Regions from separate parts of the Glutamicibacter sp. NPDC087673 genome, predicted to be linked through region 2. Evidence: predicted binding sites of a transcription regulator. Region 2 holds the regulator's gene; the other holds the start of a gene.
What was found. The regulator Rex, encoded in region 2, represses fermentation and respiration genes when NADH is low (regulators of the CRP and FNR family bind a similar motif). The targets are predictions, from matches to a motif close to CTTGTGAANNNNTTCACAAG.
Positions count from the first base shown of each region.

Region 1 (15,974 bases), on a different contig from region 2:
CAAGCAGATATGCAGCGTGCCCCGCATGGTCCATGACCGCACGAGCCGTCCTTCGCTGAAGAGCGCATCGACTTGCTGGCGGGATTCTTGCGCTGCGGAGCGCTGAGCCAGCGCGTAGCGTCCTGCAGCGAAGTCCTGGGACTGGAACGCGAGCATGTGTTCTGCGGCCTGCAGTACGGATTCTGCCGGCTCCAGTAGCAGCTGGCTCGCCATGCGCGCCGCCAGCGTCCGGGTACTGTCCATTAACCAACCTCGATCCAATGCTTGATGGCCTAAAGCCTAGCAGTGCGGAGGTACAGAGATGCCCGCGAAGCGGCGCACCTGCAGCCGCCGTTGATGCAGGGGCGTCGCAGGCTCAAGCGGACCTCCAAGCCCGGATGCGCGCAAAGGTCGAGACCTGCCTGGACTTTGCTGGAGAGGTGCTGGCCAGGTGCTGGTTCTCGTTGGCCCCCTGGAACCGGAAGGTCCTTTGGAGGGCTTCGTGCCGCCCGGATGGAATAGCAAAAGGGACCATCCCAGCGCGCAATGCGTTGGGATGGTCCCTTCAGCTGCAAGCAGCGAGGTCCTAGGCGGTGACGGCTTCAGCCTTCAGCGCTGGTACTGCTGCCGGGTGGGTGCCGGCCATCGATTCGATGACGCGGACAACCTGGCAGGAGTAGCCGAACTCGTTGTCGTACCAAACGTAGACGACAGCGTTCTTGCCGGACACGATGGTGGCCAGGCCGTCAACGATGCCGGCGCGGCGCGAGCCGACGAAGTCGGTGGAGACAACCTCAGGCGAATCGATGTAGTCGATCTGCTTGTGCAGGCTGGAGGTCAGCGAGGTTTCACGCAGGTAGGCGTTGAGCTCTTCCTTGGTGGTCCCGTTCTCCAGGTTCAGGTTCAAGATCGCCATGGAGACATCCGGGGTCGGTACGCGGATCGCGTTGCCGGTCAGCTTGCCTTCGAACTCCGGCAGGGCCTTGGCCACTGCCTTGGCGGCACCGGTTTCGGTGATCACCATGTTCAGCGCTGCCGAACGGCCGCGGCGCTCGCCCTTGTGGAAGTTGTCGATCAGGTTCTGGTCGTTGGTGAACGAGTGAACGGTCTCGACGTGCCCGTGGGTGACACCGAACTTGTCGTTCAGGGCCTTGAGCACTGGGGTGATGGCGTTGGTGGTGCACGAGGCAGCGGTGACGATCTTGTCTTCCGCGGTGATCCACGAATCGTTGATGCCGTGGACGATGTTCTTCAGATCGCCCTTGCCCGGTGCGGTCAGCAGGACGCGGGAAACGCCCTTGGCGGCCAGGTGCTGGGACAGGCCGGCCTCATCGCGCCAGCGGCCGGTGTTGTCCACCACGATGGCGTTGTCGATGCCGTGTTCGGTGTAGTCGACGGTGGTCGGGTCATTCGAGTAGATGACCTTGATCAGGGTGCCGTTGGCGAGGATCGTGCTGTTTTCCTCGTCGACCGTGATCGAGCCTTCGAAGCGGCCGTGCACCGAGTCGCGGCGCAGCAGCGAAGCGCGCTTGACGATGTCGTCATCCGAGCCCTTGCGGACCACGATGGCGCGCAGGCGCAGGCCGTAGCCGCCACGCTCGATCAGGATGCGGGCCAGCAGGCGTCCGATGCGGCCGAAGCCGTAGAGGACAACGTCCTGGGGTTCAGCGTCGGTTGCGCCGGCCTGGCCAACCTTCTCGCCCAATTCATCGGCCAGGAAGGCGTTCAGATCAGCGGAACCGGATTCCTTGAACTTCTTGTTCACGCGGCCGAGGTCAACTGCTACCGAACCGACGTTCAGGGCCTCGATGGCATCCAGGATGGCCTTGGTGTCGTTCAGGTCGAGCTCTTCGCCATCGATGCGGCGCACTACGCGGTGGGCCTTGATGATGTCGATGGCGGACTGGTTGATCAGCTTGCGGCCGTAGACGGAGGTCACCACATTGTTCTTGCGGTACAGACGTCCGATCAGTGGGATCATGGCCTCGGCGAGCTCTTCGCGCCCGCTCCATTCTTGCTGGGCAACGACAGACTGCTGGGTCACAGAAAATCCTTCCAATTCAGCCGACTCGCAGATCCATAAAGTCGGTTGGCACCGTGGGAAGCACCATTGCTTTTGCGGTGGCACGAGGTAACAGGATCATCCTCGTAAGTACATGATCCATTCTAGACCGTGCGCAGAAAAACTGAGGATCGGGGACTGTGAATCATCTCACCAGCGCACCAAGGGCTGATGCCGGCGCAATCGCAGGAAGGAAGAGTGTGAATGGGATGGCCGATACGCCGGGTTTTGTCGCGCCGAAGCGGGACGGTCATCTATCTACGACTGCCGTTGCCGGCAGCCTCTAGCGGTCCACCCGACTGCATGGGGCGAACAGCCCTCATAACGCAGTCTGTCTGACCTTGCTCCGAGTGGGGTTTACCTAGCCACCCCAATCACTTGGGGTGCTGGTGGTCTCTTACACCACCGTTTCACCCTTACCAGGAAAACCTGGCGGTCTATTTTCTGTGGCACTAGCCTGCGGGTTACCCCGAGTGGGCGTTACCCACCACCCTGTTCTGCGGAGCCCGGACGTTCCTCGGGGCAATTGCTTGCCACGCGACCGTCTGGCCATCCCATTCATTAACCATTCTAGCCCCGCGAGTTTCCCGACGCTGACCACCACCGAGAGCCACTGGCCACACTGGCGCTACCCGAAGCGCTCGGCTTCCAACAGCCGCAACCAGATTTCGCTGATCGTCGGATAGGCGGGGACCGCATGCCACAACCGGTCCAGGCTGACCTCGCCGACGATCGCAATGGTGGCCGCATGCAGCAGTTCCGCGGCATCCTGGCCGGCGAAAGTGGCGCCGACGATCACCGAACGCGCCTGGTCTATCACCAGCTTGGCCCGCCCGGAATACCCGTCGGCGTGCAGGCTCGCCCCGGCCACCGCACCCAGCTCGTGCTCGATAACCGAAATCTGCAGACCGGCGTCGCGGGCCTGGCGTTCGGTGAGTCCGACCGCGGCGATCTGCGGATCGCTGAAGACCACGCGCGGCACCGCATGGTGGTCCGCCGTGGCCGCATGCCTGCCCCAGGGCGCATCGAGAACCCCGGTTCCATTGATCCTCGCGGCAATGGCCTCGCCCGCGGCCCGGGCCTGGTACTTGCCCTGGTGGGTCAGCGGGCTGCGCCCGCTGGCATCTCCCACGGCGTAGAGCCAGTCGGCGCCCGCCACGAGCATCGTGTCATCGACCTGCAGCCGCCGGGACGGGTCCACCCCGAGTGCTTCGAGTCCCAGGTTCCCGATCTCCGGCCGCCGCCCGGTGGAGACGAGCACTTCCTCGGCTTCCACGAGGGATCCTCCGGGCAGCTGGAGGCCGGCTATCCCGTGCTCACCGCGGTGGACCTGCAACGGAGTGGTGTCCTGGTGCACCACTACCCCGGCCTCGGCCAGCGACTGGGCCACCAGCTCGCCGGCGAACGGCTCTTCGCGGCCCAGCAGCGACCCGCGGGCAAGGATGGTGACCTTGGATCCGAGGGAGGCGAAGGCGAATGCCAGCTCCACCCCGGCAACTCCGCCACCGATGATGGCCAGCCTTGGCGGGATCGCCTTGGCCGCAGTGGCCTCCCGGGTGCCCCACGGCCTGGCTTCAGCCAATCCCTCGATCCCAGGCAGAACTGGAGTGGATCCGGTGGCCAGGACTACGGCCCGGGCCGAGTACTCGCGATCCGCCACCTGCACCAGGCCGCGCCCGGAAAGCTGCGCCCGGCCGCGGATCAACTCGATGCCGGCCGAACGCAGCCACCGTTCCTGCCCGGCATCATCCCAGTTGCTGGTGAAGGCGTCCCTCCGCGCGAGCACCGCCTCGGGATCCAGCGCACCAGTCACCGCTTCGCGGGCCCCGGGAACCCGGCGTGCCGCGCGCAGCGCATCGCCGCTGCGCAACAGGGCCTTGGAAGGCATGCATGCCCAGTACGAGCATTCCCCGCCCACCAGCTCGGATTCGACGATGGCCGCTTTCAGGCCCTGCCGGGTGGCATAGTCGGCGGCGTTCTCCCCGGCCGGCCCGGCGCCGATCACGATCACGTCGAAGTCGCAGTGCTGCCCGGAGGCAGTTTGGCTAGCTCTTGAGTTCTGCTGGGGCATGCTCTGTCCTTGCTCTGCGTGAAGCGCTGCTGGGTCGTGGGTTCAGCCTAGCCAGATCTGCGCTGCGGGTACATGCCCTGGGCAGAAGATCAGGTGAACTCCGATAAGCTGGAACGCGTGCTTATTTTGTTGCCGCCTTCCGAAGGCAAAACCGCCCACGCCGAAGGTTCTCCGTTCGAAATCGAGGATCTGTCTTTTCCGGAGCTTTCCGGGGAACGCCGGCTGGTGCTTGGCGCCCTTGCTGAAGTCTCAGCCCGCGAAGATGCCATGGACCTGCTGGGAGTCGGAGCCTCGCTGGCCAAGGAAGTAGCGCGGAATATCAATCTGCACACCGAGCCCGCAGCCAAGGCGCACGATATCTACTCGGGGGTGCTCTTCGAGGCCCTGGACTACGCAAGCCTGGATGAAGCAGCGCAGCGTCGCGCCGATGAATCCATCATCGTGGTCTCCGCCCTGTGGGGTGCCGTGCGTTTTGGCGATCGCATTCCGCCCTACCGCTTGTCGATGTCGGTCAAGCTCGAGCCGCTGGGCAAGCTGGCCACCTGGTGGAAGAAGCGTCTGGCTCCGGTGCTGGATGCGGTCTCCGGCGACCAGCTGATCGTGGACGCGCGATCGAGCACCTATGCGGCCGCCTACAAGCCGGCCAATGGCAACACCGTTACGGTCAACGTCTTCCAGATGCGCAATGGGGTCCCGAAGGTGGTCTCGCACTTTGCCAAGCACACCCGTGGCGAGGTCGCCGGTTTCCTGGTCCAGCAACCGGTCGCACCGAAAAACCCTGGAGAATTGCTCGAACTGGTCCAGACCAAGTGGGAAGCGTCCCTCATCGAAGACAAGAAGGGCTTGGCGCTGAACATCCTGTTGCCGGAAGACCACCAGTTCACCACCGTGAATTAACGTCCTTGGGCAAGTCGCCAAAGGCGGCTGGTGCTCTGCCGATGAAGGGTGCTGGCATGGCTAATGCGGCTTCGTCAAAGCGCTGCGACTAGTTCAATCTCGAATCCGGCAGCATCTTCCAAATACGCCGCGTAGTGCTTTGGTCCCCCGGCGTACGGGTGCAGCTCCGGGAACATCAGGGTGAATCCGTGATCCAGCGCCTGGGAAGCCAACGTTTCCACCGCCTGCCTGGTGCCAGCATGGAAAGCCAAATGATTCAGCCCGGGACCCAGGCGGTCATGCCGTTGCTTTTTGGCATCCGGTCCGGATTCCAGGACTATATAGAATCCGTCGCGGGCATAGCTGATGCCGTCAGCCCATTGGGAATCCACCACATAGCCAAGGCGAGTGAGCAGCCAGCCCAGGGAAGCTGTGCTGGCTGCCAAATCCTCAACCCATATTTCCAGATGATGCAGCATGGAATTCACTGACTAAGGAGTCAGCACGAAGTCCCATGGATCGGAATTCACTTGGGAAACCTCGATCTCCACGGTGTGCCCAAGATCGTTGAGCACGTTGCCCAAGGCGCGGGCACCAGCCGACAGCCAGACCCATTCCGAAGCGAAGTGGGAAACATCGATCAGGTAAGGGAACCCGCCGTTGGCAGCTTCGCGTGCTTCGCTTGCCGGGTGGTGGCGCAGATCAGCAGTCACGTAGACATCGGCCTGGTGCGAGCGCACCGCGTCAAACAGGGAATCGCCGGCACCGCCGCAGAGGGCGACCTTCCGGATGATGCCCGTTCGGTCTCCGGCGACACGTACACCGCCAGCCACCGCTGGGAGCACGGTGTAAACGCGTTCAGCGAAATCCTCGAGCTTCATCGGCTTCTCCAAGAAGCCAACTCGTCCCAAGCCTTCTTCTGGCAGTCCGTCCTTGGACTCGATCAACGGCACGCAGTCCTTCAGCCCGAAGGCATCGGCGAGAGCATCGTTGACTCCCCCGATGGCGCTGTCGGCATTGGTGTGCGCCGTAAGCAATGCGGTTCCGGATTCGATCAGGCGGTGAATGGCTTCGCCCTTGAAATTGGTGCCGGCAACCTGGGTGACTCCGCGCAGGAGCAACGGGTGGTGAGTGATCAGCAGATCGGCCCCACGCTCGATTGCATCCTCGATCACCTCCAGCGTTGGATCAACAGCCATCACGATCTTGGAAATCTGCTGGCTGGTACGTCCGGTCACCAAGCCAACGGCATCCCAATCTTCGGCCAATGATTTTGGCCAAAGTTCCTCAGCTGCTTCAAGGACGTTACCCAAGGTGGTCTGCGGAACCGAGGTGTCTTCCACCGGTTGCTCTGGTGTTTCTCCGGTAACGGGCTTGAGCGTCGAGGCGTCCAGGGAATCACTGCTCTTCCCCAGGTCTTGCGAGTTATCTGCCTTGCTCTGCATACCCACCACCCTACGCGGTGGGTATGGGGATGGAACAGAATGCAACGCCGCAACGTTGTGAACTGTGTGAGTATTCCCAGCCTTCAGTCCCCTCATCAATTCAGCCCGTTCCTGGAAGTCCAGGACACCAAGCTGAGCACCTTCGTACTAGCCGGCGGCTGCTTCTGGTGCTTGGATGCCGTGTACCAGCGAACCCGTGGCGTCCACGCCGTGATTTCCGGATACATCGGCGGCCACACCAAGGATCCGGCCTACCGCGAAGTCTGCAGCGGCACCACTGGCCATGCCGAAGGTGTCGCCGTGATCTTTGACCCGCAAGTGGTTCCGGCCGAAGTCATCTTGGACATGTTCTTTACCGTGCACGACCCCACCACGCTGAACCGCCAAGGCTACGATGTGGGCACGCAGTACCGCTCGGCGATGTTCCCGCTCGATGACCAGCAGCGCGGCCTCTTCCAGGACGCCATCGAGAAGTTCTCGCGCGTATACCCCAATCCGATCGTCACTACGCTGGAAGAGTCCAAAGATTTCTATCCTGCCGAGCAAATCCATCAGGATTATTACTCCGAAAACCAGGAAGTCGGCTATTGCCGCGTGATTATCGATCCAAAGATCGCGAAAGTCAGGAAATATTACGCTCAATGGCTAAACGAAGCCTAGTCGCGCTTTTGGCCTACTAGGGTTAGTTGTGAACCTCATAGGTCTCCGGCGGTTACGCCAGATTCCGGCAATTATTTCGCCGCAACTAAACTGCGGCCGCATAGAGTCACGTAAGGATTGCATACAAGATGGGCAAGATCTACAACAACGTCACCGAAGTCGTCGGCAACACCCCGCTGGTGACGCTGAACCGCGTCGGCGAGGGCCTGCCAGGGAACATCGCTGTGAAGCTGGAATTCTACAACCCGGCGAACTCCGTCAAGGACCGCATCGGCGTGGCCATCGTTGATGCAGCCGAGGCCTCTGGTGCGTTGAAGCCAGGCGGCACCATCGTTGAGGGCACTTCGGGCAACACCGGCATCGCGCTGGCGATGGTCGGTGCAGCCCGCGGCTACAAGGTCATCTTGACCATGCCTGAAACCATGTCCACCGAGCGCCGTGTGATGCTGCGCGCTTTCGGCGCCGAGATCGTACTGACCCCGGGCGCCGACGGCATGCGCGGTGCTGTGGAGAAGGCCAAGGAAATTGTTGCGACTTCCGAGAACGCTATCTGGGCGCAGCAGTTCGCCAACACCGCCAACCCGCAGGTCCACGCAGAGACCACCGGTCCGGAGATCTGGTCCGATACCGAAGGCACGATCGATGTCCTGGTTGCCGGCATCGGTACCGGTGGCACTATCACCGGTGCAGGCCGCTACCTGAAGGAAAAGAATCCAAACCTGAAGATCGTGGCCGTTGAGCCCAAGGATTCCCCGATCCTCAATGGCGGAAAGCCCGGCCCGCACAAGATCCAGGGACTGGGAGCGAACTTCATCCCCGAGGTGCTCGACACCGAGCTGTACGACGAAGTCCTTGATGCCAGCATCGAGGATTCGGTATCGACCGCTCGCGCGCTGGGCGTCAAAGAAGGCATCCTCGGCGGCATCTCCGCTGGCGCAGCCGTTTGGGGTGCGGTACAGATCGCCGCGCGTGAAGAGAACGCCGGCAAGCAGATCGTTGCGATCATCCCGGACTTCGGTGAACGCTACATCTCCACCCTGCTCTTCGACGACATCCGCGGCTAAGTAAATTTGCAGAAACAGAATAAATCGGCGCGAGCCACTGTTGGGTCTATAGAGAGACCTGTATCGGTGCAGCTCGCGCCGATTTGCTGTGTGACATCTGCGGATTGTCCCCGAGCGAACCGCAACCCCTAAGGTAGTATTCATGAGTTTTTTCTCCCGCCTGCGTGAGGATTTGGCCAACGCACGCCAGCACGATCCGGCAGCGCGAAGCGATCCGGAAAACTTCTTCGTGTATTCCGGACTGCACGCAATCTGGCTGCACCGGTTGGCCCACAAGATGTGGCAGAACCCCTCGCTGAAGTGGCCAGCGCGTTTGCTATCCCAGGCGAACCGCGCCCTGACCGGGATCGAGATCCATCCCGGCGCCACCATTGGGCGCCGCTTCTTCATCGACCACGGCATGGGCATCGTCATTGGCGAGACTGCCGAAATCGGCGATGACGTCATGCTGTACCACGGGGTGACCCTCGGCGGCCGTTCACTGGCCAAGGTCAAGCGCCACCCGACCATCGGTGACCGCGTGGTCATCGGTGCCGGAGCCAAGGTGCTCGGCCCGATCGTGATCGGTGCCGATTCCGCCATCGGCGCGAACGCCGTGGTCGTCAAGGATGCTCCGGAAGGCTCGATTGTCACCGGAATCCCCGCACAGAACCGTCCGCGCAGGCCCGAAGAGCGCAAGCCTGCTGTAGACCCGGCCGAGTACATCGACCCGGCCATGTGGATCTAGTTCTATTCCTCCTGCCACTGCGGCAGAACAAACCCGCCCAGCACACGGACCGGCCACGGTCCGCCTGCTGGGCGGGTTTTCGCTTTGGCCCCGACCCTTGCCGGCAAAGCAAAACATCGATGCCCGGTACCATTGCGAGTCTGGTACCGGGCATCGATGCCTCTGCGAGTGATGGAAGCCGCTTAGGCCAGCTTGTGGTCCGCAGCTTCGGTGCCATCGGCCAGCTCTACGACCTCGTCCTCAGGATCCTGGGGCTGGGCGCCGAGCTTGCCACGGGTCAGCTTGTGCATGATCATGGCCAGCGCGCCGTCACCGGTCACATTGGTTGCGGTGCCGAAGCTATCCAGGGCAATGTAGGCTGCGAACATCAGGCCGACTTCGACCTCGCCGAAGCCCAGCATCTGTGCGAGCAGTCCGGCAGCGGCGGCGATAGCGCCACCTGGCACGCCTGGTGCCGCAATCATCATGACGCCGAGCATCAGGATGAATGGGAAGTAGGTGCCGAAGGAAACGTCGCCACCGGTCAGCAGGAGCACTGCGATGGAGAAGCAGGTGATCTTGACCATCGAGCCTGAGAGGTGGATGGTGGCGCACAGCGGGACGACGAAGCCGGCTACCGTGTCGGACACACCATTCTTCTTGGCTGATTCCAGCGTCACCGGAATGGTTGCAGCCGAGGAGGAGGTACCCAAGGCGGTGAAGTAGGCATTGCGCATGCCCCACAGTGCAGCCAGCGGGTTGCGCTTGTTCATCGCCCCAGCGATGGAGTACTGCACCAGCAGGACAACCAGGGTCAGTGCGAAGGAGACCACGGCGACGAAGAGGAACTTCTGCACCACGGTGACGGCGTCCCCGGCGGCCGACAGATCCAGGAAGATTCCGAAGATGAACAGCGGCAAGGCTGGAACAATCACACGGCGGATAACCATCTCGATAATGCTGCGGAACTCCACTGTCCCGCGGAAGATCACGGTGGATCGGAAGGCCGTCAGGCCCAGGCCCAGCATGAATGCCAGTACCAGTGCAGTCATGACGCCCATCAGCGGAGTCAGCACGATTTCGGTTGCCGATTCGCCCGCACTGCCGACCAGGGAAATATACGGTTCGAAACCTGATCCTTCGCCTGCGCCAACTTCCTCGACGCCACCGCCGGAAAGCGACTTGGTGAATAGCCAACGGCTCACGAAGTACGCGAGCAGTCCCGCGCACAGGGTGGAGGTGTAGGCGATGACCGCGGTGATGCCCAACCACTTTCCTGCGCCCTTGCCGAGTTCAGCAATAGCCGGTGCCACCAAGCCGAAGATGATCAACGGCACGATGAATCCAAGGAATCCGGAGAAGATCGAGTTGTAGGTCAGGAATACGCTTCCTAGCCACACCGGCATAACCGGGCCAAGCAGAATACCCAGCAGGATGGCAACGAGCACCCAGCCAAGCAGTGGGATAGATTTCAGCAGCTTCATGAATGTCCTTTAAACGGTTAGGGATCGGAGCGCACTGTTGGACGGGCCACAAGTGTGTCGTGGCGCACGCCTCAATCATGATAGACGTAATTTTTGTTACACCGAAATCCTGTGAATGGATTGAGTGTTACGAGAATACGCCCTTCTGCCGAATATTCTCTACCGTAAATCCCACACGTTCAATCAGGTTCGATCCCTGGTGCGGCAAGGGTTCAGGAGTTGAATATTCGTCGATTTAACGGCAGCAAGGCGGATCTGCCCCATTAAGCAGTCCCGCCCTGGCTTGGATTCATTGATTATTCGAAGTTCGCTTCGACTACGCCTTGCTCCTGGCCCTGGCCCACCACCTGGCTTTGCACGCGGAGGTTGAGCACGGATCCGCCATCGGCATTTTCATAGCTCACGAAGACCGACCCGGCTGCGGCATCGCTGCCCGTTTGCGACCAGTTCGGTCCGCCCGCCGCCGAATGGCCAGTGAGCAAGTCGACCACCTGAACGGTGGCCAGCTGCTTCATCTGGGCTTCATTTCCGTTGCCCCAAGCAACGACCAGGGCATCTGCATACTCCGTGGCGCTCGATGGGAGCTTGCCCAGCTCTTGGCCCCCGATGGTTTCGGATTGCTCCGACTCCCCGGCATCCCCCGAAGTGGATGCCGTTGGCGACGCGGACTGCGTCGGGCTGGCTTCAGGAGTTGACGGCTCCTGGCTTGCGGTGCCACCTGCAGTGCTGCCGCAACCGGCGAGCGCAAGGCAGCCGGCCAGTGCCGCCACCGAGCTGAACTTGAGTAGTTTCGTAGTTCTATCCGGCATGGCTTTCTCCGTTCTCGCAAGGGGTCGCTGATTCCTTATGGGTTCGATACTCCACGCGAATCGGCAGCGATTGCAAGTCCGCTGTCCTATGGCAGGTGTCGGTTGGGGCATTTCTCAGTAGGCTTGGGGCATGAGCCAGCACCCTGCCGATAGCCATGACACCATTCGAGTACGCCAAGCCCGGGAAAACAACTTGCGAGGTGTTGACGTCGATATTCCAAAACGGCGCATTACCGCGTTTACCGGTGTTTCCGGTTCGGGCAAGTCCTCCCTGGTGTTCGGCACGATTGCCGCAGAGTCCCAGCGCCTGATCAATGAAACGTATACGACCTTCATCCAGAGCTTCATGCCCTCGATGCCCCGGCCTGATGTAGAAGTGCTGGAGAATCTCTCCACGGCCATCGTGGTCGACCAGGAACGCATGGGTGCGAATTCGCGTTCTACCGTGGGCACGGCTACCGACGCCTACTCGCTCTTGCGCGTTCTGTATTCGCGTTATTCCACTCCGAGCGCCGGCGGTGCTGGCGCGTACTCGTTTAATCTCGGCCAGGGCGCGTGCCCGGTGTGCGAGGGTTTCGGCACCGAGGCGAGCATCGACCTTGATGAGCTGCTGGATTGGGACAAGACGCTGAACGAGGGAGCCATCAAGGCACCGAACTTTGCCCCGGATTCCTGGCTGTGGCAGACACTGACTGCCGGCACGCAAGCAGATCTGGACATGAAGCTCAGTGACATGCCCAGTGCCATGCTGGACCGCTTGCTCCATGAGGAAGCAGGCAAGGTCAAGCTCAATGGGGCCAACATGAGCTACTCCGGTTTGGTCACGCGCATCAAGTCCAATTACATCCATTCGGGCAGGGAGATCAAGCAAGCCCATATTCGTGCCTGGATCGAACGCATCTCCACCACCGCACCGTGCTCTGCCTGCGCCGGATCACGGCTCGGCCAGGCCGCTCGCGCTTCGAAGATCAATTCCTTGGGAATCGCGGACATGACGGCACTGCAGGTTTCCGAGCTGCTCGAAACCCTGGAGAAGATCCAGATTCCGGATGCAGCGCCGTTGACCACCAATTTGAAGGCCGTGCTCAAATCCATGGTGGATTTGGGGTTGGGCTACCTGTCCCTTGACCGTCCGGCAGGGACCCTTTCGGGCGGCGAAGCCCAGCGCGTGAAGATGATCCGGCATCTTGGATCAGCGCTCAGTGATGTCACGTATGTCTTCGACGAGCCCACCGTTGGATTGCATCCACATGACATCCAGCGGATGAACGGGTTGCTGGCTAGCCTTCGGGACAAGGGCAATACCGTACTGGTGGTGGAGCACAAGCCCGAGGTCATCGGCATCGCGGACCACGTGATCGACTTGGGCCCGGGCGCTGGTACCCATGGCGGCACCATTTGCTACAGCGGTCCAGTGGACGGCCTGCTGTCCAGCGATACGCTGACCGGAAAGCACTTCACCACGCGTGCTGCGCTCAATGCGAACCCGCGCGAGGCACAGGGGTCCATGCAAGTGCGCGGCGCTTCCTCGCACAACCTGAAGAATGTTTCCGTGGATATCCCTACCGGCGTGATGTGCGCGATCACCGGTGTCGCCGGTTCGGGCAAATCCACGCTGATCCATTCGACGATCGCCAAACGTGATGACGTGGCGGTGGTGGACCAAACCGCCATCCGGGGCTCCCGGCGTTCGAACCCGGCCACCTATACCGGGATCATGGATCCGATCCGTGCGGCGTTTGCGAAAGCCAACGGCGTGAAGCCTGCCCTGTTCAGCGCCAATTCGGCCGGAGCGTGCCCGGGGTGCAGCGGTGTCGGATACACCTATACGGATTTGGCTTCCATGGCCGGAGTGGCCTTGCCTTGCGAGCAGTGCGGCGGCAAGCGATTCACCGCTGATGTGCTGGAATACACCCTTGATGGGTTGAACATTGCCGAAGTCCTGGACTTGAGCATGGAAGAAGCATTGGAGCAGCTCAAAGTGCCCAAGGCGAAGACCGTGCTCGAACGCCTGAACCAGGTGGGGCTGGGATACCTGAAACTGGGACAGCGGCTGAACACGCTTTCGGGCGGCGAACGGCAGCGAATCAAGCTGGCTATCCATTTAGGCCAGGGCGCCGGTACCTACATCCTGGACGAGCCAACCACAGGATTGCACATGGCTGACGTGCAGAACCTGCTGCGCCTGCTGGACGAGATGGTCGATGAAGGCAATACCGTCGTGGTCATCGAGCATCATCTGGCAGTGGTTGCCCACTGCGATTGGGTCATTGACTTGGGTCCCGGGGCAGGGCACGAGGGAGGACGCATTGTTTTCGAAGGGACCCCGGCTGACCTTGCCGCCTCCGGCACGCTGACCGGAGTTCATCTGTCCGACTACATCAAGGGATAGGAATGGCCCAGAAGCTCAGGAAACCGCTGCCTGCCGACGCGCAGGAGCTTGCCACGCTGCATGTCGAATGCTGGAAAGAAACCTACACGCAGCTGCTGCCAGATGGTTTCCTCGACCCTGCCCACGGTGAGCAGCGGCTGCGCATGTGGGACACGGTTCTGGAGGACCCGAATCCGCTCTTCAGGATTTCGGTGGCGGAAAATGAGGACGGGAAGCTTGTCGGCTTCGCCCTCAGCGCACCTCCCACCGGCAATACCGACGGGATACCGGAGAACGTTTCTCGCCAGCTGTACAACCTGTATGTGCTCAAGGACTTCCACGGCGACGGAACAGGGCAGGTGCTGCTGGATGCAGTCCTTGGCGATGAGCCGGCCGTGCTGTGGGTGGCGGCCCAGAATCCGCGTGCCATCCGATTCTACGAACGCAACGGATTCGCCTTCGACGGCGTGAGCGAGGACGACCCGGCTGCTCCGAAAATTACCGACGCAAGAATGATCCGGTAGCTAGCAAGCGGAGAGAATCCCGACGATCTCCGGGTCGCTCCCACGACCCAGTTTCGCGTCGATTTCCAGCACCAGCTGAGCCTGGCGAATCAGTGTGCCGTATTCAGGGCCAGGATCGGGGGTCGCGCGGATTCCAGTGGCGCTGAGTTGGCGCGATTTGTCCATGGCCAGCTCCTTGAGCACATCACGGATCAAGGCCAAATCCTCTGGCTGCACCGCCCAGCTATCCCTATGGCCACGAAGCCAGGATTTGCGCCGCGCCCCCTCCAAGCCTTCGGGCAGCTCGCCGACGCCTTGCAGGTGGTCGAGCATCGAGGTACCGACATTCTGCTCGGTGATGTCTTGGGACAGGCACCGGTCGATGGCGTACTGGACACGCAGCAACCATTGCCCGGCGGTATCCAGTTTCGAGCGCAGCCGCAGTGTCCGCAAGGCGAGAACAACGCCTGCGGTCGCGATGAGTACTGTCAAAAGCGGGACGAGCGAGAGCAGGATCCCCAGCCCCGCGCCCCAGCTACCACCATAACCGTTCATGCTCCGATCCTAGCCCTTGAATCGGGGGGCGGACCAGAGCAATCCTCGGGTTGGCAGAACTAGATGCGTACCAGCATCTTGCCGGTGTTCGCACCGCGCATCATGCCAAGGAAGGCGTCCACGGTATTCTCAATGCCGTCAACGATCGTCTCGTCGTAGGCGATCTTGCCTTCGGAGAACCACTTGCCCATGCGCTCGCCGAACTCCGGGGCGAGGTCAAGGTAGCTGGAGAGGGTGAATCCCTGCAGTTTCAGGCCGCGGGTGATCAAGTTGGCCATGTTCTGCGGGCCAGGAGTCGACTCGGTGGTGTTGTAGCTGGCGATAGCGCCACACAGGGCAGCACGACCGCCATCGTTGAACGCTGCCAGGGCGGCTTCAAGGTGGTCTCCGCCCACGTTGTCGAAGAAGACATCGATGCCTTCCGGGGCTGCGGCGGCCAGCTGCCCGCGGACATCGCCATCCTTGTAGTTGAAGGCGGCATCGTAGCCGTACTTGCTGGTCAGCAGTTCAACCTTCTCTGCACTGCCGGCCGAGCCGATGACGCGCTTGGCACCCATGAGCTTGGCGATCTGCCCGGCAGCCGTACCCACGGCACCTGCAGCGCCGGAGACGAAGACGGTCTCGCCCTCGGCAAGATTGGCGACTGCGCTCAGGCCTACATAGGCGGTCAAGCCAGTCATTCCCAAGATATGCAGGCGCAGCGACGAGGAAACGCCGGGCAGATCAGGTGCGGACTTGAAATTGGCAGAGTCAGCCTGCACGGTGTCAGACCAGCCCAGCTGATGCTGGACCAGGGTACCTGCCGGGAACGCTTCGTCCGCGGTCTCGATGACACGGCCGATTGCGCCTCCGAGGATCTGCTCGCCAATCTTGAATGGCGGGATGTAGGAACGGGTGTCATTCATGCGTCCGCGCATGTACGGGTCCACGGAAATGAACTCGTTGCGCACCCGGATTTCACCGGTCTTCAGCTCCGGCAGCTCAACGGTCTGGACGGTGAAGTTCTCCTGCGTTGGCCAACCGGACGGACGGGAGGCGAGCAGGATCTGCGTGCTGGTTGCTTCAGTCATGGTTACCAGTTCTTTCAATTCTCGGTGATATTGGAAACTCTCGGTGTCGTTCTAGTTGCCCAGCGCCAGGCCGAGGACCAGCAGCGCAACTGACAGCAGCGGGAACATCCCCTGCTTGACGGCCAGCTTGGCTTTGCCCGGGCTTCCCAGTGCCAGCACCAACGCAGCGGCCAGCATGGAGCCGGCTCCAGCGAAGACCAACGTGGCACCCGCAGCCAAGTGGCCCATACCCAAGGCAATCACCCCGGCAAGTGCGGCAACTGCCAAGAAGAGGTTGTAGAACCCCTGATTGAAGGCCATTTCGCGCGTTGCTTCTGCT
Region 1 covers NZ_JBIUWB010000003.1:180,980-196,953, reverse strand. Annotated here, with positions in the region: gene ACIOTL_RS08465 (winged helix DNA-binding domain-containing protein) at 1-243, opposite strand, end outside; gene ACIOTL_RS08460 (glyceraldehyde-3-phosphate dehydrogenase) at 566-2,023, opposite strand; RNA gene rnpB (RNase P RNA component class A) at 2,243-2,598, opposite strand; gene ACIOTL_RS08450 (dihydrolipoyl dehydrogenase family protein) at 2,670-4,112, opposite strand; gene ACIOTL_RS08445 (YaaA family protein) at 4,230-5,009, shown strand; gene ACIOTL_RS08440 (VOC family protein) at 5,084-5,467, opposite strand; gene ACIOTL_RS08435 (Nif3-like dinuclear metal center hexameric protein) at 5,480-6,433, opposite strand; gene msrA (peptide-methionine (S)-S-oxide reductase MsrA) at 6,566-7,093, shown strand; gene cysK (cysteine synthase A) at 7,222-8,157, shown strand; gene epsC (serine O-acetyltransferase EpsC) at 8,300-8,884, shown strand; gene ACIOTL_RS08415 (dicarboxylate/amino acid:cation symporter) at 9,067-10,347, opposite strand; gene ACIOTL_RS08410 (hypothetical protein) at 10,644-11,156, opposite strand; gene ACIOTL_RS08405 (ATP-binding cassette domain-containing protein) at 11,287-13,548, shown strand; gene ACIOTL_RS08400 (GNAT family N-acetyltransferase) at 13,551-14,051, shown strand; gene ACIOTL_RS08395 (hypothetical protein) at 14,052-14,585, opposite strand; gene ACIOTL_RS08390 (NADP-dependent oxidoreductase) at 14,645-15,655, opposite strand; gene ACIOTL_RS08385 (DUF1304 domain-containing protein) at 15,707-15,974, opposite strand, start outside.
Region 1: a site for Rex is predicted at 2,179-2,198, ahead of ACIOTL_RS08460 (glyceraldehyde-3-phosphate dehydrogenase). Genes of this name have one in related genera too.

Region 2 (15,974 bases):
CACGTGCCCCGAGACGATCAGGACATCTCGGCGAGTCACCATGGTATCCGGCATGGCGTAGGTGAAATCCTCGCCCGGGGACTTCACACCAACGATCGTCACCCCGTACTTGGAGCGGACTTGGGACTGGGCCAAGGTGAAGCCCTGGGTCTCCTTCGGAGGGTACATCTTCACGATGGCGAAGCCGTCATCGAATTCGATGAAGTCGAGCATGCGGCCACCGACCAGGTGCGCGGCACGCACACCGGCATCGGCTTCCGGGTAGATGACGTGGTTGGCACCAATGCGGGTAAGAATCTTGCCATGGGAGGGCGTAATGGCCTTGACCCACAGATGCTCAATGCCCAGATCCACCAGGTTCACGGTGATCAGCACGGATGATTCGATGGAGGTACCCACGCCCACGACGGCAGAGGAGAATTCCTGGGCGCCGAGCTGGCGCAGGGCGTCAATATTGGTCGCGTCGGCCGCGACCACGTGGGTCAAGGTGCTGGCCCACTGCTGAACGAGCTCCGGGCTGCGCTCAATGGCCAGCACTTCGCGCCCCTGCTTGACCAGCGTTTCAGCGACAGATGCACCGAAGCGGCCCAGGCCGATAACCAGCACCGGGGCATTGTGGTCTATGTTCTTGTCAGCCAATGAGTGGCCTTTCTTCTGGGAGTCTGAACAGCGTATTGCGGTGGCGCATGGTCAACGCGCTGGCGAGCGTAATACTGCCGATGCGTCCGGCAAACATCAACGCGCTGAGCACATACTTGCCGGCCGGAGGCACTTCTTGCGAAACCCCGCTACTCAGGCCCACGGTAGCAAAGGCCGAGATCGACTCGAACAGGGCTCGCGAGAAGCCCACCGATTCGTCGATGGTCACGAGTGCGCCGGTAGCGACCATCACCAGCGAAGCACCCATGGCGACCACGGAGATGGCCACGCGCATGGTGCCTTGCGGAATCTGCCGGCCAAAGGCCTTCGCGTCAGTATCGCCACGGACCTCGGCCAAGATCGCCAAGAACATCACGGCAATGGTGGTGACCTTGATGCCGCCAGCAGTAGAAGCTGAACCGCCACCGGCGAACATCAATGCGTCGGTCAACAAGATGGTCACCTGGTGGATGTCGTTCTGATCCACCAGGTTGAAGCCGCCAGAACGGGTCATGGTGGAGGCGAAGAAGCCATGAATGAGCTTGTCGCTGATGGATAAGCCGCCGATGGTCTTGGGATTGGCCCATTCGAAAATCAGCCACAGGAAGGATCCGGCAAAGAGCAGGATGGTGGTGGTGAGCATGGTCAGCTTGGTGTGCAGGTTCCACTTCTTCATATTGAACTTGTGCGCCAGCAGCACCATGATCACCGGGAAACCCAAGGAACCGGTGAACACGCCGGCCATCAATGGGCCCAGGATCCACAGGTCGGTTTCGTAGGGAACCAATCCGTCGGAGTGCGGGGTGAAGCCTGCATTGTTGAAAGCCGAGACGGCATAGAAGATTCCATGCCAGATGGCGGACAGGACGCTTTCACCCAGAATGTAGAAGCGCGGGATCAGAAAGAGCGCGATGACCGCCTGCAGGCTGATCGCTGTGAGGATCACGATGCGCAGCAATGAACTTACTTCACCCAGGGCTGAGGCTCCAGAACTGTTCATCGAATTCTGCGCCATCAGCTTGGCTCGCACGCCCAGCTTGCGGGATACCGCCAGGGACATGATGGAGGCCAGGGTCAAAATGCCCAGGCCGCCCATGAACGTTGCGACCAGCATGATCAGCTGACCGGCGAATGACCAGTGCACAGCGGTGGAGACGGTCGTTAGGCCAGTAACGCAAACTGCCGACACAGCGGTGAATAATGCGTCATGCAGCGCGGTGGCTTCCCCCGTGGCCGAGGAAAACGGCGCCGCGAGCAGGGAGGTGAACAACGTGATAGCCAGCAAGAAGGCGCCAAGAGTCAAGCGCGCGGGGGAGCGCACGGTGAAGTCCGCAACTGCGATGCGAACGGTCAGCCATTTCTTGCGTCGCTGTTCGCGCATTTCAGCTGCCCGGGCGCTGGGGCCCGATGCACTGGCTGTGCTCATTTATTACTCGCCGTTTCCTGGGGAACAGTTCTTTGCCATGAGGATTTGAAGTCCTTCTAGTAATTTACGCGTTTCCACCGCTAAACGCTTGTGTTGCCCGGCTAAAGACCCGACAAGCCGCGCAAACTGCCATGAATTCATGAGTTGGGTCACTATCGGGTAGCCTGAAATCGTGTTAGATCCGCAGCATGCCCCACGGCCCACCATGGTGATGTGGGATGAAGAGTATCTGAAGTACAAATTCAGCGACTGGCATCCCATGCACCCTTCACGGCTAGAACTGACCTATCGACTCAGCGATGAGCTGGATATCTTCGATGCGCCGAACGTCACGATACAGGCTCCGGATATTGCCGACGATGCGGTCATCGGCTCCGTCCATGACCAGAGCTATATCGATCAGGTGCGGCGGGTGAGCCAGGATCCAACACTCGTTGCCGAAGAATTCGGCTTGGGCACCGAAGACGACCCGGTATTCGCCGGGATGCATGAAGCCGCCGGGCGCATTGTTGGCGGTTCGGTAGCAGCGGCCCAAGCCATCATGGACCAAGAGGTGGTCCGTGCGGTGAACTTCGCCGGCGGCATGCACCACGCCGCGAAAAGCAAGGCCAGCGGTTTCTGCATCTACAATGACGCTGCTGCCGCGATCCATCGCATGCTGGAACAGGGTGCCCAACGCGTGGTCTACATCGATGTGGACGCGCATCACGGGGATGGCACCGAGTCGATCTTCTGGGATGACGAACGCGTGCTGACCATTTCCATCCATGAATCCGGGCTGTCGCTGTTCCCCGGTACGGGATTCGCCAATGAAATTGGCGGCAAGAACGCCGAAGGCAGCGCAGTAAATGTTGCTCTGCCGGCAATGACCGGGGACTCCGGGTGGATGCGTGCCTTCCATGCGATCGTTCCGCAGCTGGTACGCGCCTTCAAGCCCGAAATCATCGTCTCCCAGCACGGTTGCGATGCGCACCGTGATGATGACATGACCAACTTGAAGCTGTCTGTTGATGCGCAACGCCAGGCGGCCCTGGACATATCCCAGTTGGCAGATGAGCTGTGCGAAGGCCGGTGGCTGGCTACCGGAGGCGGGGGATACAACGTCACCGCCGTCGTGCCGCGTACCTGGACCCATCTGACGGCGATTGTTGCCGGCAAGCCGGTGCCGTTGCGTACCTATGTTCCCGAGACCTTCCGCCGCTACGTTCTGGAAAGGTACGGCCGTGCCATGCCTTACCTCATGGGCGATGACGCCCAGCTGTGGTGGCGCAATTGGGAAGTCGGCTATGATCCGGCCGATCCGGTAGACCGAACCATCATTGCTACACGCAAGGAGATATTCCCGCTTTTCGGGCTCGATCCATGGTTCGACTAGCCTCGCATGGCTGCGGCCAACGGAGACAGAGGCGAGACCTCACAGCATTTTAGGCATGGAAATCGATTGCCAACCGTTCATATGCCGTTAGGGTTATGTGTGTGGCAATTGATGAAGTGTTTTCGGCGTTGGCTGAACCAACCCGACGAAAGATAATAGAAGCGCTCAAGAACGAGCCGAAAGCAGTGGGCACTCTGGTCACTGAACTGGAGATCTCGCAGCCGACTGTTTCCAAGCACTTGAAGGTGCTGCGCGAAGCTGAACTCGTGAGCATGGCCGCTGCCGGGCAGCGGCGCATCTACAGCATTGATACCTCAGCGCTGGAAGATCTCGTGCGCTGGTGCGCCGATTTGGTACCTGCCCAACTGGAGGGCCAGGAGCTGGCAACCACGCAGGCCGAAGCCGAGGGGCAGCTGGCAGCGGTATCGAATCCAACGGCTCAGCAGATCGGTCGGCGCGTTGGCCAAGGCCTGGAACAAGTTACTGGACGTGCGCAAGAGTTTTTCGAGAAACTTCCGCGGTTCGGGCGTCGGCGCTAGCTCTTGTCCAGTCTTCGGCGCTGCAACCGTGCAATATGGTCAATCTTTTAAGTTACGCGCGCAATCCTGTTTTATAACATGAAAATTTTGTTCAGAATGCCCAGCATGGCATTCTCGTGTGCGGGGCAGTGACGCCGGCAATGAGGCCCCTTGTGCGCCTGTGCCTGCCCCAAGTGATGAGGAGAAAAACTTGGATAAGCACTTAGCGACGATTCGCGACGAAGTCTTCCGCCGCAATCCCGGCGAAGCAGAATTCCACCAGGCCGTCACGGAAGTATTCGACAGCCTTGAAGCTGTATCGGTCAAGCATCCTGAATACGCCGAAGCCGCAATCCTGCAGCGTTTGTGCGAACCTGAACGCCAGATCATCTTCCGAGTGCCATGGGTTGACGACGAAGGCCGCGTGCAGATCAACCGCGGCTTCCGCGTTGAATTCAACTCGGCTCTGGGCCCATACAAGGGCGGTCTGCGTTTCCACCCATCGGTTTACCTTGGCATCGTCAAGTTCCTGGGCTTCGAACAGATCTTCAAGAACTCCCTGACCGGCATGCCCATCGGCGGCGGCAAGGGCGGCTCGGACTTCGACCCGCGCGGCAAGTCCGATGGCGAAGTCATGCGCTTCTGCCAGTCCTTCATGACTGAGCTCTACCGCCACATTGGCGAATACACCGACGTGCCAGCCGGCGATATCGGCGTTGGCGGCCGCGAAATCGGTTACCTCTTCGGCCAGTACAAGCGCATCACCAACCGCTACGAGTCCGGTGTGCTGACGGGCAAGGGCTTGAGCTGGGGCGGTTCCCTGGTTCGCCCGGAAGCCACCGGCTACGGCGCAGTGATCTTCACTGAAGAAATGCTCAAGACCCGCGGCCAGACTTTCGATGGCCAGCGCGTGGTCGTTTCCGGTTCGGGCAACGTGGCAATCCACGCCATCGAGAAGGCGCAGGCACTGGGAGCGAAGGTCGTTACGGCTTCCGACTCGGCCGGCTTCATCGTTGACGAGGGCGGCATCGACCTGGATCTGCTGCGTCAGATCAAGGAAGTTGAGCGCGGCCGCATCTCCGAGTATGCCGAACGCCGTGGCACCAAGAAGGTGAAGTACGTTGCCGGTGGCAGCGTCTGGGACGTTGCAGGCACCGTAGCGCTGCCCTGCGCAACCCAGAACGAATTGGGCGCTGAGGCCGCAAAGAAGATGGTTGCTGCTGGCACCATCGCAGTGGCCGAAGGCGCCAACATGCCTACTACCGCTGAAGCGACCTCGATCTTCCAGGATGCAGGGGTGCTCTTCGGCCCGGGCAAGGCAGCCAACGCTGGTGGTGTTGCTACCTCCGCTCTGGAGATGCAGCAGAACGCCAGCCGCGATGCATGGAGCTTCGAGCACACCGAGCGTCGCCTGACTGAGATCATGGTCGGCATCCACACCAGCTGTGCTGCTACTGCAGACGAGTACGGCATGCCGGGGAACTACGTCGCCGGCGCCAACATCGCGGGCTTCGTGAAGGTCGCAGACGCAATGCTCGCACAGGGCGTCATCTAATAATCTGCAGCGCTGCAATCCGCGTGAATTCATTGGGGACCCGGTGAAATCACGCGGATTGTCTCGTTCAGGCATCAAAAAATGTGATTCAGATGGTCACGTGTGTGTTTCGTGATGCAAAAGTTACAAAAGTGCGATTAGACTAGTACAAAGCGAACGTGAACCTGAACCGCCGATGTTGATCCAAAGTCGTGTAAGTTCATCTTCGCTAAATTAACGCGACGAATAAGAGATCAGCGTCAGGAGAATATCCCGCATGACGGATAAACAGAATTTTGCCGGAGCCCGTTTCATGACTGTGGCCGAAGTGGCCGACATGATGCGCGTTTCCAAAATGACCGTTTATCGGCTGATCCACGCCGGTGATTTGCCTGCTGTTCAGTTCGGTCGCTCCTATCGCGTTCCGGAAAACGCCGTGGAATCATATCTGAATGCCGCGGCCATTGATCCGCAGCACGGTACCGGTTCTTACGGTCGATAGTCCGCGCGATGGTCAGAGCATGACCGAAAAGCGGGTAATCTGTTAAGGAACGTTTAACGTCCGGTCAACCTTGTCCTTGGGCTCGCGCGCAAGCAGGCATTTGGGGTTGACGCATTTATTTAGTTTGTGAGGAACCACTATGGGCTCTGTTATCAAGAAGCGCCGCAAGCGTATGTCGAAGAAGAAGCACCGCAAATTGCTTCGTAAGACCCGCCACCAGCGTCGTAATAAGAAGTAAATCTACTTCTGAGCATTTGCCGCTTGGCAATCATCGCCACCGCTTCACAGTGAAACTGTTGAACGGTGGCGATTGCTTTATCCAAAGCCGCCCAGCGCCGGCCTAAGAGCCGGAACGGCGCAGAATGGACCGTCGCGCCGCCCAGAGCGCACCAAGCACTCCAGCGGCCTTCAGGCCTAGTTTGGCAGCTCGCTGGCCGGTGCGGAAATCGTAGACCTGCCAGCCGCGGCGCTTGGCGTAGGCGCGAAGCCGCGCATCGGGATTGATGCATACGGGGTGTCCCACAGCTTCAAGCAAGGGAACATCATTGTAGGAATCCGAGTATGCCCATGATTTCGACAGCGAGATGCCGCGAGCCTTCGCCAGGGTGCGCACCGCTTGCGCTTTTTCCGCAGCGTGCAGGATCGGGCTGGCCAGCGCTCCGGTGTAGAAACCGTCTTCGCTGGCCACTACAGTGCCCAATGCACCGGTAAGTTCGAGACGTTGCGAGATGACATTCGCCACTTCCAGGGGAGTGGCAGTGACTAGCCAGACTTCACGGCCCACCGTCCGATGCTGGCGAGCAATGGCTACCGTACCGGTCCATAGCTTGGGTTCGATGTATTCGTCATAGATCTCGTTGCCGATCTTCTCGATCTCGGACACCGGGATCCCTCGGACCATCATCAACGCACGGTCGCGAATCTGGTGAATGTCCCCTAGGTGCTCACCGCGCGCGGCGAAGCGCAACTGCTTGAGCGCGAACCAGAGGATTTCGCGGAATTGGAAGAAGCGGCGCTCATGCAGTTTCCGGGCCAGCAGATACAGCGATGCACCGCGCACAAGGGTGTTATCTACATCGAAGAAAGCGGCGACCGTGTCCGGAGCCAGGGCGGAATTCGGGCTGGGGTGATGATCGATGGAAGACATTTGATCCAGTTTATTTCATTGCCAAGTTTAAGGGCGGTTACGGCTCGTGAGATTATAGGCAGGTGAGTACTTTGAATCAGATCCAGCTGTTGGTTCGAGAAGGCTGCCACCTGTGCCAGGCCGCACGCGCAACCGTGGCCGAGGTGACTGGCCGGTTGAATATGGAGTTTTCCGAACTGGATATTGACCAGCACCCTGAATTGCTGGCCAAGCACCACGAGGAAGTGCCGGTTCTGCTGATCAACGGAGAAGTCCGCGACTTCTGGCACATCGACGCACAGCGTCTGGAACGACTACTGAGCAGCTAGCCGCTGCCGAATAAATGAAAATGCGTTGTGCTCTTCAAGAGCACCGAAAAGTGCGGGAGAACGAAGATGTCAGAGCTTGAAGCCCGGGTCCTGCCTGAGGCCACGCTGGCTCGACTGACCCAGTACTTGCGCGCGCTGAACGCCTTGGAAGCCCAGGGCCTGGAACGCACCAGTTCCGGGGTGCTGGCCAAGGAAGCTGGAGTGAACCCCTCCATCCTGCGCAAAGACCTTTCCTGGTTGGGTTCCTACGGAACCCGCGGGGTGGGCTACGTGGTCCGCGAACTGGCAGAACATATCAGCCGCACCCTCGGCCTGAACCAGGACTGGCGTGTGGCCATCCTCGGCGCCGGTAACCTGGGGCGCGCGCTCAGCGGATATGCAGGCTTCAGGACTCGTGGCTTCAACGTCAAGGCGATCCTGGATATCGACCCCGCACTGGTCGGCAGCCCGGTCGGCGAGCTGCACGTGGAAGCGATCGCGGACTTGGCCGCAGTGGTTGAACGCGAAGAAATCAACATCGCTGTTCTGGCAATTCCGGGCGATGCTGCGCAGGACCTGGTCTACGAACTGGCCGCGCTTTCGGTCCGCTCGGTGCTCTCGTTCGCACCGATGCCGCTTCGCGTACCCGCGGGCATGAACCTGCGGCGCGTTGATCTTTCCACTGAATTGCAGATCCTGGCATACCTCGCCGTTCAAGGCTGAAGCCGCGCAGACGAGAAAAGGCGTAGCCGCGTCATCCCTTGGGTGGATGGAGCGGCTACGCCTTTATTGTCCCTGCAGGGCCTCGCGAAGAGGCTCGGCCATGCGTTTAGCGGAAGCCGGCCAGGCGAGCCTGGCGGCGCTGCGCAATGTATTGCGAAGAAGGGCGCAACCAGGCGAAGACCACGCCTGCAATGCCCAACAAGATGCCCACAACGTAGACAGCGTTGATAATTCCGGCTTGAGTGTCAGCGAACATGCTGATCATTGGAACGATAGTCACCAGATTCAGCAGTGAAAGCGCACCGAGGATCGTGGCGATAATTCGCATGGCGCCCACGCCGCGGCCAACGAAGAAGCCCACCAGGAAATACAGGGCCAAGGTGATGATCATGGAGATAATCACGAAGGTCGACATCATGGAATTGACCTGGGCCATGAAGGCCTCAGGGCTTGCCATCATCTGTTCAACCAGTGGATCCTGCTCCATGCCCGGGGTGCTCTGCATCTGGTTCTGGAACTCTTCTTGCACCAGCGACCACTGCTGGCCAATCATGTTGGCCATCATGTTGGAGTTGGTCATCAGCCAGCTGGCGAGGGCACTGAAGATGCCCGCGAGCATGATCAAGCCAAAGGCGATAGCCAAGGTCCGTGGCCGCTCGGTCGGCGGCTGCACGCCGGCGTAACCTCCCTGCTGGGCATACTGGTCGTAGCCCGGTGCCTGCGGTTGCCCGTAAGGATTCGGATTCTGGCCGTACGGGTTCTGGCCGTACGGCGAGGGCTGCTGGCCGTAGGGGTTTTCGCCGTACGGGTTCTGCGATGAACCCTGGCCGGAAGGGCCCGGGTTGTAGGGCTGGCCCGGCTGGTTAGGATCGTTGTCGCTCATGATGCGTCCTTCTGGTCGAACTGTCTTATTGACTAAGCGTAGTGGCAGTCGATTGTGAGCAACCCCTCCGAAAGGATGGTTTTTCCATATGGGATTCCAATGCGTGTCCTGTGAATAGTTGACGGTGGCCACAATATGGCTAATTTGCACCGAATATTTGAGACACTGGAGGCATGCCTTTATCGACCGTCCATTTGTTGCGCCACGGGGAAGTTTTCAACCCTGACCGTATGCTCTACGGCAGGATCCCCGGCTTCGGGCTCTCGGAACTCGGATTCCAGATGGCCGATGGGGCAGGAGAATATTTTGCCAAGCGCCAAGCAGAAGGCGGCAACGTGGTGCGTCTGGTGGCCTCACCGCTCCTGCGAGCCCAGCAGACAGCCGCGCCGACCTCCAATGCTCTGGATCTGCAGGTCCACACCGACGAGCGGGTTATCGAAGCCGGCAACAAGCTGGAAGGGCTGTCCAAGGTTGCGGAGCACCTGCGTCAGCCGAAGTACTGGCCGCTGCTGGTCAACCCGCTGAAGCCTTCATGGGGCGAACCATATGCCCAGCAGGTTGCTCGCATGCGCCTGGCCATGGATGAGCACCGCAAGGCCGCCCTCGCCGAGCACGGCGAAGGAGCGGAAGTCATTATCGTCAGCCACCAGCTGCCGATCTGGGTTACGCGCCGCGCCGCCGAGAAGAAGCCGCTGTGGCACGATCCGCGCCAGCGCGAGTGCACCCTGGCTTCCATCACCAGCTTTGATTTTGAGGGAGACGAATTGGTCTCCGTGCGTTACACCGAACCGTGCCCCGAGCTGCTTGCCGGCGCGGCGAATATCCCTGGAGCCTAAAGCAAAATGACAGATCCTGTGCCTAATCCTCGCCACTTGAGCCGCCGCACCATGTTGCGTTCGCTCATGGTTGCCGCCGCCGTGGTGCCCTTGGCTGCCTGCAGCGGCAAGGAAGATGCGCTGACCGCGCAAGCAAACAGCGGCGACGGCAAGAACTACATCGCTGGCGACGGCGCCGTGGAAGAGTACGAAGTTTCCAAGCGCAGCGAACCGGTTGCCCTCAAGGCCACCACCTACCATGGCACCGATATCGACTTCACGCAGTGGCAGGGCAAGCCCGTAGTCATGAACTTCTGGTATGCCGCCTGCGCTCCGTGCCGCATCGAGGCACCGGATCTGAAGGAAATCGCTGAAGGCTTCGGCGAGAAAGTCGAATTCATTGGCGTCAACGTACGCGATGAAGCCGAAGCGGCGAAGGCCTTCGAGCGCACTTTCGAGATTCCCTATGAGTCGGTACAGGATACCTCCGGGGACATCCAGCTGGCGATGACCAAGTACGTCCCGTTGCAAGCGGTTCCATCCACCTTGGTGCTGGACCGCCAGGGCCGTGTCCGTGCCCGCGTGATCGGTGCCGTAGAGCCTGGCACCCTGAAGTCATTGATCGACTCCGCTCTGACCGAAGAGTTGTGAGCTGATCAGTGACCACTAATCCCTTTGCCGACATCGTCCTGGACGGGTCGTTGCTGCTGGCTGCCCCAGTAGCACTGCTGGCCGGGCTGGTCTCCTTCCTTTCGCCTTGCGTCCTGCCGCTGGTGCCGGGCTACCTCGGTTACGTCACCGGGTTGACTGGTGCGGATCTGAAGGAGCACCGGCGCGGCCGCGTGGTCTCCGGCGTACTGCTCTTTGTCCTGGGATTCTCCGTGGTCTTCATCGCAGCGGGCGTGCTTTTCAGCCAGGCCTCCGCGTGGCTCAGGTTCAACGGCTCCTGGGTCACCCAGGCATTGGGCCTGGTCGTGGTCTTCATGGGCATCGTGTTCATGGGCGGCTTCTCCTGGATGCAGCGTGACCGCAAGATCCACAGGAAACCGCCCGCAGGCCTGTGGGGTGCCCCGGTTCTGGGGCTGACCTTCGGCCTGGGGTGGGCACCGTGCATCGGCCCCACCTTGAGTGCGGTACTGATCATGTCCACCGGTGTGGACGCGAACGTAGGGCGTGGAACGCTCCTGACTGTGTTCTATTGCCTCGGATTGGGTTTGCCCTTCATCCTGATTGCAATGGGGTTGCAGCGCGGCATGCAGGCGCTGGCGTTCTTCCGCAAGCACCAGGTTTTCATCATGCGTTTGGGCGGGGTACTACTCATTGCCTTGGGACTGGTCATGGTGACCGGTCTGTGGGGAACATGGGTAGCAGAACTGCAAAACTGGTTTGCCAATGAAGTGAGGTTGCCAATTTAATGGCGAAACAACAACGGAATTCCAAGGGAACTGGCGACGCGCCTGCTCTGGGATTCATGGGTTCCATGCGTTGGATCTGGACCCAGCTGACATCGATGCCAACAGCCTTGTTCCTGCTGTTGCTGCTCGCCGTCGCTGCGGTACCGGGATCGATCTTCCCGCAACGCGACGCCAACCCCGAATCTGTAGCCCAGTACCTGGAACAGCACACCACCGCTGGTCCATGGCTGGATCGCTTCCAGATGTTCGAAGTGTATTCATCGGTGTGGTTCTCCGCGATCTACATCTTGCTGTTCGTCTCGCTGATTGGCTGCATCATCCCGCGTGTGAAGAAGCACGCCAAAGCCTTGCGCACCCCGCCGCCGAGGACCCCGGTGCGCCTGGAACGACTTCCCCAGTACAGCTCGCATGAAATTCTGGAAGGCGAGACGGATACGCCCGATGACCAGCAGGTCATCGAGGATTCGTTCAGGATCCTGAAGAAGCGCGGCTACCGTGTCGAGCGCCGCGAGGATGCCACCGGGGCCTCGGTTGCCGCAGAGCGCGGGTATACCCGCGAAATCGGCAACCTGCTCTTCCACATCTCGCTGATGGGCGTACTGGCTTCGGCCGCGATCGGCGGAGCCCTGGGCTACACCGGGCAGCGCGTGGTTGTCGAGGGGGAGACCTTCGTGAATTCGCTGGTGGCCTACGACTCCTTCACCCCGGGCACCGGCTTCAATGCCGATAATTTGCCGCCCTTTGCTGTGACGCTGGACAAATTCGACATCATCTTCGACCGCGAATCCGAATCGCATTTCGGACAGCCGCTGGACTTCACCGCCCACGTCAAGGTGCGCGAATCGCCCGATGCCGAGCCAGTGAAGCAGGAGCTGAAGGTCAACCATCCGCTGCGGATCAGCGGCGGTGACGTGTACCTGGTCGGCAATGGCTACGCCCCGGTGATCACCGTCAAGGATGGCAACGGCAATGTCTCCTATTCCGGCCCGGCGGTTTCCATTCCGCAGGATTCGGTCTACACCTCGATGTTCGTGCTGAAGGTTCCGGACGCCGAGCCATCGCAGCTGGGCTTCCAGGGCTTCTTGCTGCCAACCGCACTGGTGGATGAGAACGGCTTCGGCATCTCGGGCGATCCCAACGCCATCAACCCCCAGCTGCACCTGAACTCGTACTTCGGGGATCTGGGCCTTGACGACGGCAACCCGCAAAACGTGTTCGTGCTGGACACGGAGAAGATGGAACCGCTGAACAGCCGTGATTTGGATGCCGGCGGCATCATCCTCGAAGCGGGGCAGACCTACGAGCTGCCCGACGGCAAGGGCTCGATTACCTTTGACGACCTCAAGCGCTTCGTTGCATTGGACATCAATCATGACCCGGGCAAGCTGCCAATCGGCATTTTCTCAGGTCTGGCGCTGATCGGCCTTGCGGTCTCGCTGTTCACCCCGCGTCGCCGCGTCTGGGTGAAGCTGAAACAAGAAAACGGCAAGCGTAGTATCGAGTACGCACTGCTGGCACGTGGCGAGGATCCGCGTCTGGAACGCGAAGCTGCAGAACTACAGAAGATCTTTGACAAGGCTTGGCCATTGGCAAGCCAGGAGCAGAACCAAGGAGCAGTAAATGGATAACGCTGGGGCATTAGCGCCAATCAATGAAACGCTGGGTGAATACAGCCAGTTGTTCATGCTGCTGGCCGCCATGGTCTACGGAGTGGTCTTCATCATTTTCGCCTTGGACCTGGCAAAGACCAACAAGTCCATCAGCGAAATGGATTCCGAAGCGCTCAAGCGCGACGAGGAACTGCTGGTTAGCGCCGGCGGCGCCGTGGGCACCAAGTCCCGTTCGCGCCGGGGTGCCGCTGTGCGTGCCGACAACGTCGGCGAGCATATCGTGACCGACAAGATGGAGTACACGCAGTTGTCGGCCAAGCGCCCCACGGCTCGCATTGCCGTGGTGCTGATGTGGCTGGCCGCTGCCCTGCACGGCGGTGCCGTGGTTTCCCGTGCGATAGCCGCGCACCGAGTGCCCTGGGGCAACATGTACGAGTTCCTGTCCACCGGTGCATTCCTGGTGGCTCTGGTCTTCTTGCTGGTGCTGATCTTCAAGGACCTGCGCTTCATGGGATCCTTCATCTCCGGCCTGGTCACCTTGATGCTGTGCGGTGCCACCATCGGCTTCCCGACACCGGTTGGCCACCTCGTTCCTGCCCTGCAGTCGCCATGGATCGTCATTCACGTCTCCATCGCCGTCCTGGCATCGGCACTGTTCGCCATCAGCTTCGCCATGAATGTGCTGCAGCTGGTACAGCATGCTCGCATGAACCGGCTGGCCGCTGGACAGGACGACAAGCTGCCCTTCATGCGCGTGGTGCCAGGTGCCGGCGCATTGGAGAACTTCGCCTACCGCATCAACACCATCGGCTTCGTGATGTGGACCTTCACTGTCATCGCTGGTGCGATCTGGGCTGAGGCCGCTTGGAGCCGCTACTGGGGCTGGGATCCAAAGGAAGTCTGGTCCTTCGTGATCTGGGTTGTCTACGCAGGCTACCTGCACGCCCGTGCCACCGGTGGCTGGACGGGCCCACGCTCGGCCTGGTTGTCGATCATCGGTTTCCTGTGCGTGGTCTTCAACTTCACCATCGTGAATATCTTCTTCGACGGTCTGCACTCCTACGCCGGAGTCTAGTTCCTAAGAATCCAGCACTGCGAGCGGTTTCCCTTTAGCGGGGAGGCCGCTCGCAGTACTTTAAGCGTTCGTTGCGGGCCCTGGTACTCAAGTGCGGGGCACTGACCGGCGCCTGCCCCCGTCCGCCCCTCCAGCGCCCGTAGAGGAAGCCCCGCGTCCCTGGCCGCCTGCAAGAATGCCCGAAGTTCTCACGAGGCATGAAAAAGCCCAGCGGCGCTGGCACGCGTGCTGGGCTGGTTGCCGGGATCCCGGCAGTACTAGGGGGTTATTCGGTTTCAGACGAAGAGCTGTCGGTGCCTTCTGGCTTGTTCTTGCGTTCTGCACCTGGCTTCGGTTCCTTGGCCTCAGGCTTGGCTGGTTTCTCGCCATCGGCCTTCTGCACGTCTTCACGTTTAGTGAGGTCTTGCTCACGCGCTTTCGAGTCGGCTTCACGCTGTTGCTGGCGGCGCCAGACCTCCAGCTGGCGCAGGAAATCCTCATCGTCGTCCGGAGCCATGGACTTCTGCGCAGGGGTGCCATTTGACGCAACAGGGCGACCTAGGAGGAACCACAAACCGGCTCCGATTAGCGGAAGGAGGATGACGACCGCAATCCACGCAGGCTTAGGCAATGAACGAATGCTGCGGCGCTCTGCACGAGCGCATTCGATCAGGGTATAAATCGTCAAAGCAACCGAAACCACTGCGGCGAAAATCAATAAGCGGACCATGCTTCCATTCTAGTGATAATCCTGTTCACAGGTTCACCGGTAGAATTGAGACTATGCAGTTTGTGAAATATACCGTTATCCGCCTAGGCATATTCCTAGCCGTTTTCTTGGGCCTCTGGTTAGGTATGAAGTGGCCAATCTTCGTTTCCGGAATTATTGGCCTGGTCGTGGCCTTCGCGGTGGCCTACCTTTTCTTCAATAAACTTCGGCTAAAGGCGAACGAAGATATCCGCAACGCTTTCAGCAAGACCTCGGCAAACAAGACCAGGATGCAGCTAGCTGATGAAGCCGTTGAGGATGAATTCGACGAATCACAGCGCAAGCAGACCCCTGGCGCCGAGTAAATTTCCCCACGCAGGTTCACCTCGAACTGCATAGCCAGCCATTCACGCATGGCCGGCATGACAATTAACGAGATGGGCTGGCCGGATCAATTGATCCGGCCAGCCCATCTCGTTTTTCCTTCTGCAGCGGTGGCTAGGCCAAAACCTCGATGGCGATAGCCAAGGAGAAGAGCACCGCATATACGACATTGACCATGCCGGTCTGCTTGAGCACCAGCACCAGCATTGGCAGCTGCTGCTCGCGAAGCATCAGCAGCGATGGAGCCACTGCAGGAACGAAGGTGAGCAGGACCAGCCACATCCATGGGAAGGCGCTGGTGGCCAGCAAAGGGAGGAGGATGGCTACCGCCAGCATCAGCACGTAGCTCAAGCGGGCATTGTGTTCGCCAAGGCGCACCGCCAAGGTAATCTTTCCCACCTCTTTATCGGTAGGAATGTCTCGCACATTATTGGCCATCAGCAGGGCGCAGCCAATCAGGCCGGTGCCGATGGCACCCCACAGCGAAGCCATGGTCAGCTGGTTGATCTGGGTGAAGGTGGTACCCAAGGTGGCGACCAAGCCGAAGAAGATGAAAACGTAAATATCGCCCAAGCCGCGGTAGCCGTAGGGGTTCTTGCCGCCGGTGTAGCCCCAAGCGGCGAAGATCGCGGCGACGCCTACCAGCAGCAGCGGCCACGAGGAAGAAATGATGACCAGGACCAGACCGAAGATGGCGGCTAGCCCGAAGCAGCCGAAAGCGGCATTGCGCACGTTCTTCGGCTCGGTGAGCTTGGAACCGGTCAGGCGCAGCGGGCCGACGCGTTCGTCATCGGTGCCTCGGATGCCGTCCGAGTAGTCGTTGGAGTAGTTCACTCCGACCTGGAGCAGCAGGCCCACCAGCAGAGCCAAGACGAAACGGAACCAATGAACGGTTCCAGTTTCGCCCAGCGCGGCTGCGGTACCGATGACAACCGGGGCAATGACGATAGGCA
Region 2 covers NZ_JBIUWB010000002.1:144,565-160,538, forward strand. Annotated here, with positions in the region: gene ACIOTL_RS04975 (TrkA family potassium uptake protein) at 1-606, opposite strand, end outside; gene ACIOTL_RS04980 (TrkH family potassium uptake protein) at 632-2,065, opposite strand; gene ACIOTL_RS04985 (acetoin utilization protein AcuC) at 2,271-3,440, shown strand; gene ACIOTL_RS04990 (metalloregulator ArsR/SmtB family transcription factor) at 3,542-3,979, shown strand; gene gdhA (NADP-specific glutamate dehydrogenase) at 4,170-5,513, shown strand; gene ACIOTL_RS05000 (helix-turn-helix domain-containing protein) at 5,770-5,994, shown strand; gene ACIOTL_RS05005 (30S ribosomal protein bS22) at 6,134-6,232, shown strand; gene ACIOTL_RS05010 (HAD family phosphatase) at 6,335-7,141, opposite strand; gene ACIOTL_RS05015 (glutaredoxin family protein) at 7,204-7,449, shown strand; gene ACIOTL_RS05020 (redox-sensing transcriptional repressor Rex) at 7,477-8,151, shown strand; gene ACIOTL_RS05025 (DUF3824 domain-containing protein) at 8,258-9,034, opposite strand; gene ACIOTL_RS05030 (histidine phosphatase family protein) at 9,208-9,870, shown strand; gene ACIOTL_RS05035 (TlpA disulfide reductase family protein) at 9,907-10,500, shown strand; gene ACIOTL_RS05040 (cytochrome c biogenesis CcdA family protein) at 10,509-11,264, shown strand; gene ACIOTL_RS05045 (cytochrome c biogenesis protein ResB) at 11,264-12,892, shown strand; gene ccsB (c-type cytochrome biogenesis protein CcsB) at 12,885-13,949, shown strand; gene ACIOTL_RS05055 (PLD nuclease N-terminal domain-containing protein) at 14,215-14,658, opposite strand; gene ACIOTL_RS05060 (DUF4229 domain-containing protein) at 14,712-15,002, shown strand; gene ACIOTL_RS05065 (1,4-dihydroxy-2-naphthoate polyprenyltransferase) at 15,136-15,974, opposite strand, start outside.